2 regions of the Lentibacillus cibarius genome follow, and region 2 is predicted to be linked to the other one. Evidence: a T-box and tRNA genes for the amino acid it is inferred to sense, from the RefSeq annotation. Region 2 holds a T-box; the other holds one or more tRNA genes.

Region 1 (7,823 bases), 3.0 Mb from region 2:
GAAACTGCCTAAAATACTTGAAACGCCGTTTGTAGGTGAGGATAAGAAAAGTAAAAAACCGCCATACAAATTTGAAATTGACATGATTCGTAATGGCACATTTGATCCGGATTTAAAAGAAAAAATAATTAGCCAATAAAAATGCAGGAATAGCAGGAATAACGATGTTACGTTATCCCTGCCTATTTAAACCTAATTAAATAAATATTCCAGGCCGTAAGCTTTAATCGTTTCCTGAAATAACAGCTGTGCTTTATTTGCTGTATCCCTGTCTGTTATCCGTGCAAGTTCCCGGAACATTTTTGACCGATCGTCTGAGCTGAACGGATCGATGGAATGCGATTGTAAATAAGTAGTAATGGCATTTGCCTGTTTACGCGTAATGGAAAAATTATATTCATGTGCATAGTAAAGCAGCTCATCCGATGATAGCTGCTTTAATTTGTTGGTTACTAATTGTTTTATGAACGCTGACATATCATCTGCTCCCTATAAAATGTTCTGCTTTACTATATGCAATTGTTCTAAAAAATTTACAAGTTTGGCGATTTATTTTACAGCAAGTACCAGTATGATATGCTGCAACTATCCATAAACTATACCTGCACCTCATCAAGGAAAGAGGGGTCTTACCGATGGATGAAAAAAATCGCCGAATAACAAGTTCTGAAAACGGTCCAAAAATTGAAGAACGTCCGGATACTGAAGATATGGTGGCAACAAATTTTAATGGTAATGAACCGGATATTGAAACGGTTCAAAGTGAACGGGATGAAGAGTTTGCTGCAGAAATGACTGCCGATGATATGGATATATCGGATACGGATGATGATGCTGATGCAACCAGTATTTTTGGCTGGATAGGTATTGCATCATCCATCATTTCCTATTTTCTAATGCCAATTATCCTTGGTGGTGCAGGGATTATTCTTGGCTTTATCTCTAGAAACAGAGGTGCTGAAACACTAGGTAATACCGCGATTATTGCCGGTGCCATTTCAATTCTTATCCGTTTATTTGTCTTGCCTTATGTGTAAACGATAAGGAGCTGATTTATTCAGCTCCTTTTTTATACACCGGGAAATAATAAGACTCACCAGGTTGAATTTTAATGGGATCAGCCTTTGGGTTTAGTGTTTTAAAATCAGCCATAATTTCTGAGATATCGAGTTTATTTCCGAGGTGGTCATTTATTTCTTCAACAACAGATAATATGGTGTCTCCTTTATCTACCTTCATGCTAATTCCAGTAAGCTTTTCTTCCTCCATCTTGTTTCCGATGTTCTGGTTCATCGATGTGTTGTCGGGTATTATTCCTATTGTTAAGTCTTTATAAATGCTTACACAAAATAATATAATAAAAATGTATAGTCCAAATCGCTTCATCGTAACTCATCCCTTTATAAAACAATGCCTTTGTATGATATTTATTGGTTATTCAATTTTTTATTACTTATTGTAAATTAAAGGATAAATCGATTTAAAAAAGTCCTTGTAAGAAAAAGTCGAATGTAAACTTATTGTTAAATTTTCGCTGATGTCCTTTACAAAATGTGTCGAATACATTAATAATAGGGAAGGTATGTGACAACTTTCAACACGAAAGGGTGGCGTTTTTTTGGATATTGATGTACAAAAACTGCTGTTCGAATTTATTGGCGGACTGGGAATCTTCCTGCTTGGTATAAAATATATGGGGGAAGGACTGCAGAAGTCTGCCGGTGATCGGCTGCGGGAAATACTTGACAAAACGACTAGTAATCCTTTTTTTGGCGTATTGGCGGGAATTATTGTAACTATTCTTATCCAAAGTAGTTCTGGCACGACGGTTTTGACTGTTGGACTTGTTAACGCAGGTTTTATGACACTTCGGCAAGCCATAGGTGTTATTATGGGTGCCAATGTCGGCACAACAGTAACTGCCTTCATTATCGGAATTGACCTGGGTGAATACGCACTACCCATATTAGCTATTGGTAGCTTTTTGTTATTTTTCTTTAAAAGCCAGAAAGTCAACAATATTGGACAAGCTATCTTCGGGTTTGGAGCTCTGTTCTTTGGATTGAAGTTGATGAGTAGTGGGATGGCACCATTAAGAAGTCTTGAAGCGTTTCAGGAGCTTACGCTGAAAATGAGTGAGCATTCAGTGTTGGGTGTTGTCATCGGTACATTGTTCACATTCATTGTTCAAAGTTCCAGTGCTACAATCGGTATTCTACAAGGATTATTTTCTGAAGGGGCAATTGAATTGAAAGCTGCATTACCCGTATTATTCGGTGATAATATTGGTACGACTATTACGGCGGTTCTTGCGTCAATTGGGGCAAGTGTTGCGGCTAAAAGAGCAGCTTATGTTCATGTGATATTCAATTTAGCGGGCACCACTGTTATTCTGTTACTATTAGGCTTTTTTACAAATTATGTTGATTTATTGCAATCATCATTAGAATTGAATCCAGAGATGACTATTGCATTTGCACACGGCAGTTTTAACCTTTTAAATCTCATTATTCAATTTCCTTTTATTGGGGCATTGGCATGGGCGGTTACAAAAATCATACCTGGGGACGACACTATTGTGGAGTATAAACCAAAACATTTGGATCCGATATTCATCCAACAATCAGCTACATTGGCACTGGATCAGGCTAAAGCAGAAATCATACGTATGGGTGAATATTCATATAAAGGTCTAGAAGAAACTAATTTATATTTAACAACCAGAAACCAGAAACATTCGGAAATGAGTATGCAAATTGAAGGCGCACTAAATAATCTAGACCGTCGAATAACGGATTATTTAGTTGAACTTTCCGGGGAATCTATGTCTGAACTCGATAGCGCCAAACATACGCTTCTGATGGATTCTGTTCGTGATATCGAGCGTATTGGTGACCATTTTGAAAATATTATTGAATTGATCGATTACAAAATATCTAATAAAGTTAATTTGACCGAGCAGGCACAGGAAGACCTTAACAATATGTTTGATTTGACCATTATGACTGTTAAGCAGTCAGTTGAGGTATTGGATGAACATGATCGCGAAAAGGCGCTGGCTGTCGTACAAAAGGAAAATCAGATAGATAAAATGGAACGCGAATTCCGGAAAAAACATATTATTCGTATGAATGAAGGATTGTGCACTGGATCGGCAGGGATTGTCTTTGTGGACATCATCAGTAACCTGGAACGTATTGGTGACCACGCGGTAAACATTTCAGAAGCAGTTCTTTATGAGTAAATAACCTCGCTCAACTTGATGGTATGGATGTAAATATCGGTACTGTGGATATACAGCTGCCGATATTTTTCATCCCATATATGAGCGGTAAAAAGCTTCACTATTGAAGTTTTTAGTATGTTTTTCACATGAATATAATTCTACTATTGAAATTGAGTGTTGAACATGCTATAGTAATGAATGTTGCTTGTTTACTTTTTCGTATTTACCACGACAATAAAATTTTATTAATAAACTTATTGACATATTTTGTCGGACATGGTAAATTATATTTCGTCGCTAATAAAAGTAAAATGAAAATCATCATGTAAGATATTATTTCATTCCACAGTAGCTCAGTGGTAGAGCTATCGGCTGTTAACCGATCGGTCGCAGGTTCGAATCCTGCCTGTGGAGCCATATGGCGGTGTAGCTCAGCTGGCGAGAGCGTACGGTTCATACCCGTGAGGTCGTGGGTTCGAATCCCTCCACCGCTACTTTATGGCGGCCGTGGCGAAGTGGTTAACGCACCGGATTGTGGCTCCGGCACTCGTGGGTTCGATCCCCACCGGTCGCCCCATAAATTATAATTAAATAGGACCCTTAGCTCAGCTGGTCAGAGCTATCGGCTCATAACCGATCGGTCGCAGGTTCGAATCCTGCAGGGTCCACCATTCTACTCGGAGGTATACCCAAGTGGCTGAAGGGATCGGTCTTGAAAACCGACAGGCGGGTCAAACCGCGCGGGGGTTCGAATCCCTCTACCTCCTCCATACATATTTAACAGCGCAATAAAAAGTAAATACCTGAAACGGCTCGGTAGCTCAGTCGGTAGAGCAACGGACTGAAAATCCGTGTGTCGGCGGTTCGATTCCGTCCCGAGCCATCTTTTTAAACAAGCTTAAATGCTTGTTTTTTTAAAAGATAAGAAACTATAAAATTTAGCGATATAACTTTTACTTGCAAGGTTAAGCCACGTCCAGCTCCAACGTATAGGACGTGCCGAACTTAGCATGCTAGCGACTAGCGCAATTTCCTTCACCTACGTCCGATAACATATACATGGTGTAAAAGTGCATATTGTTTGCAAGTGTAACTAGGCTTTGGTACGGTAAAATTAAAAGGTTGATTCTTCAATCTTTTTAATAAAGATTTAAGGGAGGTTATATACAATGGCTACATTTGAATTACCTGAACTGCCATATGCATACGATGCTTTAGAACCTACTATTGACAAAGAAACTATGAATATTCACCACACAAAGCATCATAATACTTACGTAACGAAGCTGAATGCTGCGCTGGAGGGCAATGCTGATCTTCAGAACAAGTCACTTGAAGACTTAATCAGTAATCTTGATGCTGTACCGGAAGATATCCGAACGGCTGTCCGTAACAATGGTGGAGGACATGCCAATCATAGCCTGTTCTGGAAAGTCATGTCACCAAACGGCGGCGGTGAACCAACTGGTGAATTAGCTGATAAGATTAATGAAAAGTTTGGAAGCTTTGATAAATTCAAGGAAGCATTTGAGACAGCTGCTAAAGGACGTTTTGGTTCCGGTTGGGCATGGCTTGTTGTCAACAATGGTGAACTTGAAATCACAAGCACACCAAATCAGGATAATCCAATCATGGATGGTAAAACACCAATTCTAGGCCTTGATGTTTGGGAGCATGCATACTATCTCAAATATCAAAATCGCCGTCCTGAGTACGTTTCAGCATTTTGGAATGTAGTTAACTGGGATGAGGTTGCTAAAAATTATAACGAAGCAAAGTAAATACACTCTCTAAAAAACACGGGCTAAGTGCCCGTGTTTTTTTATGTTCAATTAAATAACAGCATTCGATTAACGCCGTTTTCTAAAATATCCGTCATTACATAACCATGCTTTCATTTGTTCAAACTATAACTGAACAAAAAAGGAGCAGTGGATTATGCACAAGACTTTACAAGCTTTCACGGGAAAAATGGATATTAATCGGGATCTTATTTTGCTGCTAGTTATAGGTGGCCTGTACTCGCTAAGTATTTTTCTTTCCAATACCTTTGTTAATGTGTATTTATGGCGTCAAGCGGGAGATTACAGCACTATCGCTTTTTATAACTTAGGCATTTATCTTTTCCAACCAATCACATTCATTTTAGCTGGGAAGATTGCCAAAAAAGTTGACCGTGTTATCGTACTTCGTTTAGGGGTAATATGTTTATCTCTGTTCTTTTTGAGTGTCTTGTTTATTGCTGAGAACGCAGCAACATATAATTTTTTGCTTGGCAGTGTATTGGGAATTGGATTTGGATTTTATTGGCTGGCATTCAATGTGCTTACATTTGAAATTACCGAACCCGAGTCGAGAGACTTTTTTAATGGATTTCTAGGAGTTCTACAGTCTTTCGCCGGTATGATTGGTCCTATACTTGCGGGTACAATAATCGCGAAAATGGAAGAGACGATTGGATATACAGTTATTTTCACTGTCTCTTTTTGTCTGTTTATTGCTGCTGTTGTCTGCAGCTTTTTCTTGAAACGTCGTCAGGCAGAAGGACGGTTTCATTTCAGGCGTGTCTTGGGAGAGTGGAATCATAATAAGAACTGGCGAAAAATCCTGAATGCTCACATTGCACAAGGTCTTCGGGAAGGGATTTTTCTTTTTGTCATTACCATATGGGTGTTTGTTGCAACCGGCAGTGAATTTTCGCTTGGTATGTTTAACCTGCTCCTGTCGGGTTTATCATTTGTGCTTTATTTTATCGTAACCAGATGGATAAAATCCTCTATGCGGAAAAAGTTTATTCTTACAGGTGCACTCATCCTGTATTTTTCCATTTATATTATTTTATTTGATGTCAGTTATACCAAACTTATGATTTATGCGGGGCTTATTGGGCTTGCTTATCCGATCGTTAACGTTCCATATTTTTCAATGACCTTTGATGTGATTGGAAAGGCGTGGAAAGCAAAAGAACTTCGGGTTGAGTATATCGTTGTTCGTGAAGTATTTGCCAATATTGGACGGGTCACAGCAATTGTGGTGTTTGTGATTGCAATAACGTTATTTTCCGCAGAGGTGATCATCCCGTATTTGCTCGCTTTCTTCGGACTAGGTCATATCGTGATTTATCTGTTTGTTAAAGATATTTATCTTGGCGCGAGCGGAAAAAAAGAATCCATAACAAAAGAGCCTGTGACTGATGAAAAAAATCGGTGATACTTGTTAGAAACAAGCAGTAAAAGTGATATAATGGGCATATACATTTTCCAGGGCGAGGGAGACGGATATGGCTAATAAAAAGAAAAAAAAGAAGGCGCAAGTGCCCTTTCGTTTAAATATACTATTTTTTGCCGTTTTTTTATTGTTTTCACTGCTAGTGTTACAACTTGGTGTCGTCCAGATTTTAAATGGGGAAACGTTTCAAGCGGAAATTGATCGTACATCAAATGATTATTCGGAAATTCCTGTTCCACGCGGTAAAATGTATGACCGCAATGGAAATTTAATCGTTGGGAATAATGCCGAGTATGCCATAACCTATACACCAGATAAAGGGACACAGGCACAAGACAGATTAGATGTTGCGGAAAAACTGGCTGCTTATATTTCAATAGATCCAGGAGATGATGGCCAGTATGGACTCACATTACGAAATCGAAAGGAATATTGGTACCTCGAGAATACGAAAACAGCAAAAAGTAGGCTCACTGATGCGGAAATTGATAACATGGATAATGGTGAACAGTATAGTACCATGCTGGAAAGGATTGAAGATGAGGAAGTTAAATTTGCTAACTTTACCGACCAGCAGCTTGAAATAATGGCTATCAAAAAGGAACTGGACAAAGCGATGGCTCTTACTCCGCAAACAATCATTAAGGGACCGGAAGTAACGTCTGAAGAGTTTGCGCGTGTGGCTGAGCATTTGGATGAATTGCCTGGTGTTAACGCAACTACTGATTGGGAGCGTGCGTACCCATATAACGATACATTCCGCCAATTTGCAGGGCGAATAACATCAGAATCAGAAGGTATATTGGCTGAAAAAGAAGATTATTATCTGACGAGGGGCTATAGTAGGAATGATCGTGTCGGCCGTAGCGGGCTTGAAGAGCAGTATGAAAGTGTTTTACGAGGCCGAAAAGAAAAAATAAAATACACAACAGATAAAAATGGCACGATTGTTGATTCAGATGTGGCTTTTGAAGGGCAGCGTGGAAAAGACCTTGTACTAACGATTGACATGGAGCTGCAGGAAAAAGTAAATAAGGTTTTGCGCAGGGAATTAAAGACGGCTATTCAAAATCAGCCATACGAGAATCGATATATGGATACGGCGCTGGCTGTGATGATGAACCCTAAAACGGGAGAAATACTGGCTGCCGGTGGGCAATACTATAATTCGGACAAAAATAAATTTAAAAATGCCGGGTTGCGAACAATTACTAGTGCCTATAGTCCGGGGTCGGCCGTAAAAGGGGCCACAGTGCTGGCCGGGTATGAATCAGGTGTGATTGACCCCGGGGATTATTTTTACGATGCACCAATCGATATAAAAGGAACACCGATTAAAAAGTCTTATCGTGATTTAGGCAAGGTTAAT
Region 2 (7,823 bases):
TTTCTCGCATCGCCGAGATAATGGCAAAACGGGGAGGATGTTAGGTTATATTGGATTTGAAAATTGATTATCAAGGGGAGGGCAATGGGTTAAAATGGATGTAGCAACTAATTTGGAACGCATTAATCAAAATATTAGGCAAGCGTGTGAAAACAGCGGCAGAAATCCTGCAGAAATAACGGTAATAGGTGTTACGAAATATGTTACAATAGAGCGAGCAAAAGAAGCGATAAACGCCGGGATCGCGAATCTTGGCGAAAATCGACTGGAAGGCTTTCTAGAGAAATATGAATACATACAAGATGATGCATCATGGCATTTCATTGGTACATTGCAATCACGAAAGGTCAAGGATATTATAGACAAAGTTGATGTGATTCACTCACTTGACCGAATGTCACTTGCTAAGGAATTGAATAAACGCTCCTCTCGCCCTGTTGACTGTTTTGTACAGGTGAATGTAAGTGGTGAAGAATCTAAACATGGTATTGGCGCCGACGATGCTGTCTCCTTTATTAAGGAGCTGAAACAATATCCGAATATCCAGGTTGTCGGATTGATGACGATGGCACCGCACATTGATGATGAAGCCTATTTGCGCAATATTTTCAGGAAGCTGGCATCATTACGGGAGGCGGTAAAGGCTGAACAGTTGCAGCATGCCCCGTGTAATTATTTATCAATGGGGATGACGAATGATTATAAAATTGCGATGAAGAGGGAGCGACACATATCCGTATTGGATCAGCACTAGTTGGTCCCCAATAAGCGAGGTGAAGATAATGAGTGTGATGAACAAATTAAAAACATTTTTCACAGTAGACGAGGAAGAGATGTACGTTGACCAGGGTGCAGATAACGATATGCCTGATGCTAGGTCCGGATTCGAGCAAAAACGGAGCGGCGAAAATGTTGTTAATTTAACAAGTATCCAGCAGCAGTCATCGAAAGTTGTATTATATGAGCCGCGCAATTACAATGAAGCACAGGAGATTGCCGACAATGTGGTGAATAGACGGGCCGTAGTCATTAATTTGCATCGTGTCGATCACCAGCAGGCGAAACGCATTGTCGACTTTTTAAGCGGAACCGTGTATGCCGTGAATGGAGACATTCAGAAACTTGGTTCCGGGACATTTTTATGTACACCGGAAAATGTGGATGTTTCGGGAAGTATAACTAATACATTAACAGAAGAAGACGAATCTTATAAAGGATGGTAACAGCGTATGGGAACACTATTTGTTTTATTGTCCGGGGCATTGCAACTGTACAGCTTTGCGCTAATTATTTATATTTTCATGTCCTGGTTCCCCGGGGCACGTGAATCAGCATTCGGGAGTTTTTTAACGAAAATATGCGAACCGTATCTTGAACCATTCCGGAAGATCATACCACCACTAGGCATGATTGATTTTTCCCCGATTGTCGCTATTATGGTTCTTTATTTTGCCAGAATGTATGGTGTCCCGGTTCTATTCAACTGGTTCTAGGTGGTTGCGATGGATATATACCAGCATTTCAGAAAAGAAGAGCAGCCATTCATTGACCATGCCTTGTCTTGGATAAGGGATGTGGAGATGACGTATCAGCCAAAGCTTACTGATTTTTTGGATCCGAGGGAACAGCAGATTGTTGACATGCTTGCCGGGACAAGTCTTGAGGATTTACAGGTCTGCACATATGGAGGAAGTCCAGCAGCCGAACGGAAACGGGTCATGATTGCACCAATGTATGAAACCATTACGGAAGATTCGTTCCACTTGGCTTTATTGCAGGCTTCCTACCATAATAAGTTTATTTCCATTACACACCGTGACGTAATGGGCGCATTCTTATCACTCGGTGTCAAACGGAAAAAACTGGGCGATATTACTGTGGCGGATGGACAGGTGCAAATGATCACAACGGATGAAATTGCTATGTATATACGGTTGAATCTTACAGCCATCAAAAAAGCGAGCATCAGCCTGGAAGAAAAGCCGCTTTCAGCAATCATAGAAAGTGAAACGACTTGGGTGCCATCCGATTATATTGTGTCTTCATTGCGACTGGATACCGTTTTGAAATCCATCTACAAATTATCCAGAAAACATGCAGCTGAAATGATTACAAAAGGTTTGGTAAAGGTGAATCATAAGGTTGCCGACGACAAAAAATTCACCCTTGAAGAAGGTGATATACTTTCACTGCGGGGAAAAGGCAGAAGCAAGCTAGTGCGTATCAACGGGTACACGAAGAAAGATAATATAAGTATAACTGCCGCTGTATTAAAATAATTCGGCACATGATGCAGGATTTTTGGATTTAGTGTCGAAAAAGATAATATGCTGCACTAATTGACTTATATGATGATGATTGTAACTGATAAATATAAGGAGGTGGTTTGTGTGTCATTATCACCGCTTGACATTCACAACAAAGAGTTCACACGAAGTTTTCGCGGCTATGACGAAGATGAGGTCAACGAATTTCTTGATCAGATTATTAAAGATTATGAAATGACTATTCGTGAAAAGAAAGAATTACAGGAACAGGTTGAACAACTGAACGAGAAACTGTCCCACTTCACCAATATCGAAAACACACTGAACAATTCCATTTTAATCGCCCAAGAAACGGCTGAAGAATTGAAGGGAAATGCACAGAAGGAATCGAAACTGATTATCAAAGAAGCAGAGAAAAATGCTGACCGGATTGTAAATGAGGCGCTAAATAAATCACGTAAAATTGAAGTGGACGTGGAGGAACTGAAAAAACAGGCAAAAGTTTTTCGTACCCGTCTAAGAATGCTTGTGGAAGCCCAGTTGGAAGTGATTAATACCAACGATTGGGAAGATTTATTTGATGAGGAAATGGAAGAAGAGCAGGAAGAAACACACGAATATGCCGACAGTAATGCTTAAACCTTGACGTTCCTTGGAATTTTACATATAATGCATAATCATAAAGGTTCAATTGAATATATTGATTATGATGACGGAGACAGTATGAATGCCGCCACTGCCCAGCGAATCAGGGATGGTGAAAGCCTGATACAGCAAGGCACTTCAGAAGATCACTCCCGAGTATCCATTTTGAATACGAGTAGAAATGGACGGTTCATTCCCGTTACAGATATCAAGTGAATTTAAAATGAGCGCTAATTTTAAATTTATAAGGGTGGTACCGCGAGTCTTCTCGTCCCTTTTTGGGATAGAGAGGACTTTTTTTATTTACAGGCCAGACTGTGAGATAAGTAACAATACTTGCCAAGAGAATTTTAAAAATGAATAGGAGGAAATTAAATTGGATTATAAAGATACATTACTGATGCCAAAGACTAAGTTTCCGATGCGCGGGAATTTACCAAATAAAGAACCTGAGCGTCAGCAAAAATGGGATGACGATCGAATTTATGAAAAAGGGTTGGAACGCACGCAAGGACGTCCACTGTTTATCCTGCATGATGGCCCTCCATATGCGAATGGCGACTTGCATATCGGACACGCCCTTAACAAAATATTGAAAGACTTTATCACAAGATATAAATCAATGAGCGGTTATCACGCACCATATGTTCCTGGCTGGGATACGCACGGGTTGCCAATAGAAACGGCTTTGACGAAAAAGAAAAAAGTTGACCGGAAAAAGATGAGCATTCCTGAATTCAGACAAAAGTGTGCCGAATATGCTATGGTGCAGCTTGATAATCAGCGTAATCAATTCAAAAAACTCGGTGTCCGTGGAGACTGGGAAAATCCGTATATCACCCTAACGAAAGATTATGAAGCCGCACAAATCAAAGTGTTTGGTGAAATGGCCAAAAAAGGCTATATTTACCGGGGGCTGAAACCCGTTTACTGGTCACCTTCTTCAGAGTCAGCTTTGGCAGAGGCGGAAATTGAATACCATGATAAACGGTCACCATCCATTTATGTGACATTTGACGTGACAGACGGCAAAGATGTCCTGGATGGTGATGAGAAAATCATCATTTGGACGACAACACCATGGACGATTCCTGCCAATCTTGGAATTGCCTTCCATCCAGAACTGGAGTATGCCGTTGTCGCGGTGAATGGTGAGAAATATGTGATTGCCCATGAATTACTGGAGACGCTGACAGAGACGCTGGAGTGGGAAAACCCGGAAGTTATTAAAACGTTTAAAGGTGAAAAAGCAGATAAAGTTGTAGCTAGACACCCGTTTTACGATCGTGACTCCCTTGTCATGCTTGGTGAACATGTGACGACTGATGCTGGTACCGGCTGTGTTCATACAGCACCAGGACATGGGGAGGATGACTTCTATATGTCACGAACATATGGTATCGAACCGCTCTCCCCGGTTGATGACAAGGGCTATTTCACAAGTGAAGCACCTGGATTTGAAGGGCTGTTTTACGACCAGGCAAATAAAGTGATTACTGAAAAACTGGACGAAGCGGGCGCGTTGCTGCAGCTTACATTCATTACCCATTCGTATCCGCATGATTGGCGTACGAAAAAACCGACGATTTTCCGGGCGACGTCCCAATGGTTTGCTTCTATTAAAGACTTTCGTCAGGATATTCTGGATGAAATCAATCGAATCAACTGGTATCCGGCATGGGGGGAAACACGCCTTTATAACATGGTACGCGATCGTGAAGACTGGTGCATCTCCCGCCAGCGGACTTGGGGTGTGCCAATGCCCGTATTCTACGCTGAAGATGGTACACCAATCATCAATGATGAGACAATTACACATGTTTCTAATTTATTTGCTGAACACGGGTCAAACGTTTGGTTTGAGTGGGAGGCAAGTGAGCTTTTGCCGGAAGGGTTCACTTCCGAACATAGCCCAAATGGCAAATTTACAAAAGAAACGGATATTATGGACGTCTGGTTTGACTCCGGTTCCTCACATGAGGCTGTTTTGATGGGAAGGGAAGATCATAAGCGCCCCGCTGATGTTTACCTGGAAGGGAGCGATCAGTATCGTGGCTGGTTTAATTCTTCCATCTCAACAGCAGTGGCGGTGACCGGTAAGGCACCGTTCGAAACGATTATCAGCCATGGTTTTACACTTGACGGTAATGGACGTAAAATGAGCAAGTCGCTCGGCAATGTCATGGATCCGTTGAAAGTTCAAAAACAGCTTGGTTCGGATATTTTACGCCTTTGGGTGTCATCTGTTGATTATCAAGCAGATGTGCGTATTTCGCAGGAGATTCTCAAACAGATTTCAGAGGCTTACCGGAAGATCCGTAACACCATCCGGTTCATGCTCGGAAACTTAGCTGATTTTGACCCGGAAAGAGATGCAGTGCCTGAAGCAGAAATGGAAGAAGCTGACCGTTACATGCTGCACCGGCTGCAACATGTGCTAAAAAATGTCAGGGACAGTTATGACGTTTATGAGTTTTCACCGATTTACTCACAGATTCATAATTTCTGTACCGTTGATTTAAGCTCATTCTACCTTGATTTTGCCAAAGATATTTTATATATCGAGGCAGCTAACAGTCATCGACGCAGAAGCATTCAGACAGCTTATTACGAGATTGTAACTACCTTAGTGAAACTGCTGACACCAATCATTCCTCATACGGCTGATGAAATTTGGGAATACATTCCTGGTGTAACGGAGGAAAGTGTTCAGCTGACAGATATTCCTGAGCCAAGAGACATTACTAGCTTTAGCGAAATTTATGAGAAATGGGATCACTTTATGCAGGTAAGGGACGATGTCTTGAAAGCATTGGAAGAAGCACGGGAAGCGAAAATCATCGGAAAGTCGCTTGAAGCTAAGCTCACCATCGTGCCAAAAGACAACAAGACGAAAGAAGTGCTCGATGGTATTCCCAATGTGCATCAGCTATTCATCGTTTCTGAAGCTGATATTACCGATGAAGCACCGGATGCGAATGAGTATGCAAACGTACATGTGCTTGTAGAAAAACATCCCGGCGAAAAGTGTGCACGCTGCTGGACAGCTGCCGAAACTGTCGGTCAGGATGAGCACCACCCGGATTTATGTTCCCGGTGTGCAGATATTGTGAACGAACATTACAGTGCATGAAATAGGAAAGAACTCAAAATTAAATAGCGTAGTAGAAAAAACAGGGATACTGATGAAGTCAGTATCCCTGTTTTAGTATAAATTTTGCGTACGTAGGACTCGAGAAGCCGCCTCGAGACCAAATCGAAGCACAAAAGTGGTAGAAAAGGTCTTGAGAAGCCGTCTCGCGACCAAATCGAAGCACAAAAGTGGTAGAAAAGGTCTTGAGAAGCCGTCTCGAAACCAAATCAAAGCACAAAAGTGGTAGAAAAGGTCTTGAGAAGCCGTCTCGAAACCAAATCGAAGCACAAAAGTGGCCGAAAAGGTCTTGAGAAGCTGTCTCGAAACCAAATAGAAGCTCAAAAGTAGTCGAAAAGGTCTTGAGAGGCCGTCTCGAAACCAAATTGAAGCACAAAGGTAGTCGAAAAGGTCCCGAGAAGCCGCCTCGAAACCAAATCGAAGCACAAAAGTGGCCGAAAAGGTCCCGAGAAGCCGTCTCGAGACCAAATCGAAGCACAAAAGTAGTCGAAAAGGTCTCGAGAAGCCGCCTCGAGACCAAATCGAAGCACAAAAGTGGCCGAAAAGGTCTTGAGAGGCCGTCTCGAAACCAAATCGAAGCACAAAAGTGGTAGAAAAGGTCTCGAGAGGCCGTCTCGAAACCAAATTGAAGCACAAAAGTAGTCGAAAAGGTCCCGAGAAGCCGCCTCGAAACCAAATCGAAGCACAAAAGTGGCCGAAAAGGTCTTGAGAGGCTGTCTCGAAACCAAAACGGAGCTCATATGCGGCCGAAAAGGTCTCGAGAAGGCGTCTCAAGACCAAACTGGCACCTGAAGCGGAAATCCAAGGCACACGCCGATTGTTTCGTATTTAAATGGTGAAATTCACTCATATAGTAATAAAAGTCATAATGAAGTCAGGATTTTAAGTGTATGATAATACAGGGTAACTGTTTTTGTGGTAAAATAATCAAGAGAGAAAACAGTTGGAGGAACTAGCATGTATGTATATTACATATTGGCACTACTTGTGATTGCGATCGATCAGCTGACTAAGTGGGCAGTTGTAAAAACCATGACGTTTGGGGAACAAATAACGATTATTGGTGACTTCTTCTATTTAACGTCCCATCGTAATAGTGGGGCGGCGTGGGGCATTTTACAGGGACAAATGGCCTTTTTCTACATCATAACAGTGATTGTCATTATCGGTGTGATTTATTTCATGCAAACATATGCAAAGGGAAATCAGTTGCTGTCTATTGCGTTAAGCCTGATTCTTGGCGGTGCAATCGGAAATTTCATTGACCGACTGTTCCGAAATGAAGTTGTGGATTTTTTTGACTTCATTATTTTCGGGTATGATTATCCGATCTTTAATATTGCAGACGCCTCCTTGGTTGTTGGTGTGATTCTGGTAATTATCTCAACTATTATAGATGAACGAAAGGAAAAGCGTAAACATGATACAACAGCACAGCGTAACGGAAACGGAGCATAATACACGGATTGATAAACTGCTGACGGGACTTGTTGCTGATGTGTCTCGTTCACAGGTTCAGTCATGGATAACAGACGGATATGTTCGTGTTAATGAAACAAAGGTGAAAACCAATTATAAATGTCAGACCGGTGATGTTGTCGAATGGGCAGTGCCCGAGCCGGAGTCTATGACAATCGAACCGGAAAGTATTCCATTGGAAATTGTATACGAGGATGCCGATTTACTGGTCGTCAATAAACCAAGAGGGATGGTCGTTCATCCGTCGGCAGGCCATCAATCCGGGACATTGGTGAATGCAT

The links. A T-box is a leader RNA that pairs with one kind of tRNA and senses whether it is charged. The one in region 2 lies ahead of ileS (isoleucine--tRNA ligase), so its partner is inferred to be a tRNA-Ile.
Region 1: it has a tRNA-Ile gene. The T-box ahead of ileS (isoleucine--tRNA ligase) is inferred to sense a tRNA for this amino acid. The anticodon was not compared.

The regions. Positions count from the first base shown of each region.
Region 1 covers NZ_VCIA01000001.1:341,777-349,599, reverse strand. The annotation lists gene FFL34_RS01820 (deoxyribonuclease IV) at 1-139, shown strand, start outside; gene FFL34_RS01815 (DUF2624 domain-containing protein) at 193-477, opposite strand; gene FFL34_RS01810 (hypothetical protein) at 636-1,037, shown strand; gene FFL34_RS01805 (hypothetical protein) at 1,054-1,386, opposite strand; gene FFL34_RS01800 (Na/Pi cotransporter family protein) at 1,619-3,244, shown strand; tRNA gene FFL34_RS01795 (tRNA-Asn) at 3,569-3,643, shown strand; tRNA gene FFL34_RS01790 (tRNA-Met) at 3,647-3,720, shown strand; tRNA gene FFL34_RS01785 (tRNA-His) at 3,728-3,803, shown strand; tRNA gene FFL34_RS01780 (tRNA-Ile) at 3,821-3,897, shown strand; tRNA gene FFL34_RS01775 (tRNA-Ser) at 3,906-3,996, shown strand; tRNA gene FFL34_RS01770 (tRNA-Phe) at 4,037-4,109, shown strand; gene sodA (superoxide dismutase SodA) at 4,396-5,007, shown strand; gene FFL34_RS01760 (MFS transporter) at 5,165-6,436, shown strand; gene FFL34_RS01755 (peptidoglycan D,D-transpeptidase FtsI family protein) at 6,507-7,823, shown strand, end outside.
Region 2 covers NZ_VCIA01000001.1:3,340,705-3,348,527, forward strand. The annotation lists gene pgeF (peptidoglycan editing factor PgeF) at 1-67, shown strand, start outside; partial or broken gene FFL34_RS16410 (YggS family pyridoxal phosphate-dependent enzyme) at 95-768, shown strand; gene FFL34_RS16415 (cell division protein SepF) at 834-1,223, shown strand; gene FFL34_RS16420 (YggT family protein) at 1,230-1,493, shown strand; gene FFL34_RS16425 (YlmH family RNA-binding protein) at 1,503-2,279, shown strand; gene FFL34_RS16430 (DivIVA domain-containing protein) at 2,391-2,906, shown strand; T-box leader at 2,968-3,191, shown strand; gene ileS (isoleucine--tRNA ligase) at 3,289-6,045, shown strand; gene lspA (signal peptidase II) at 7,021-7,521, shown strand; gene FFL34_RS16450 (RluA family pseudouridine synthase) at 7,484-7,823, shown strand, end outside.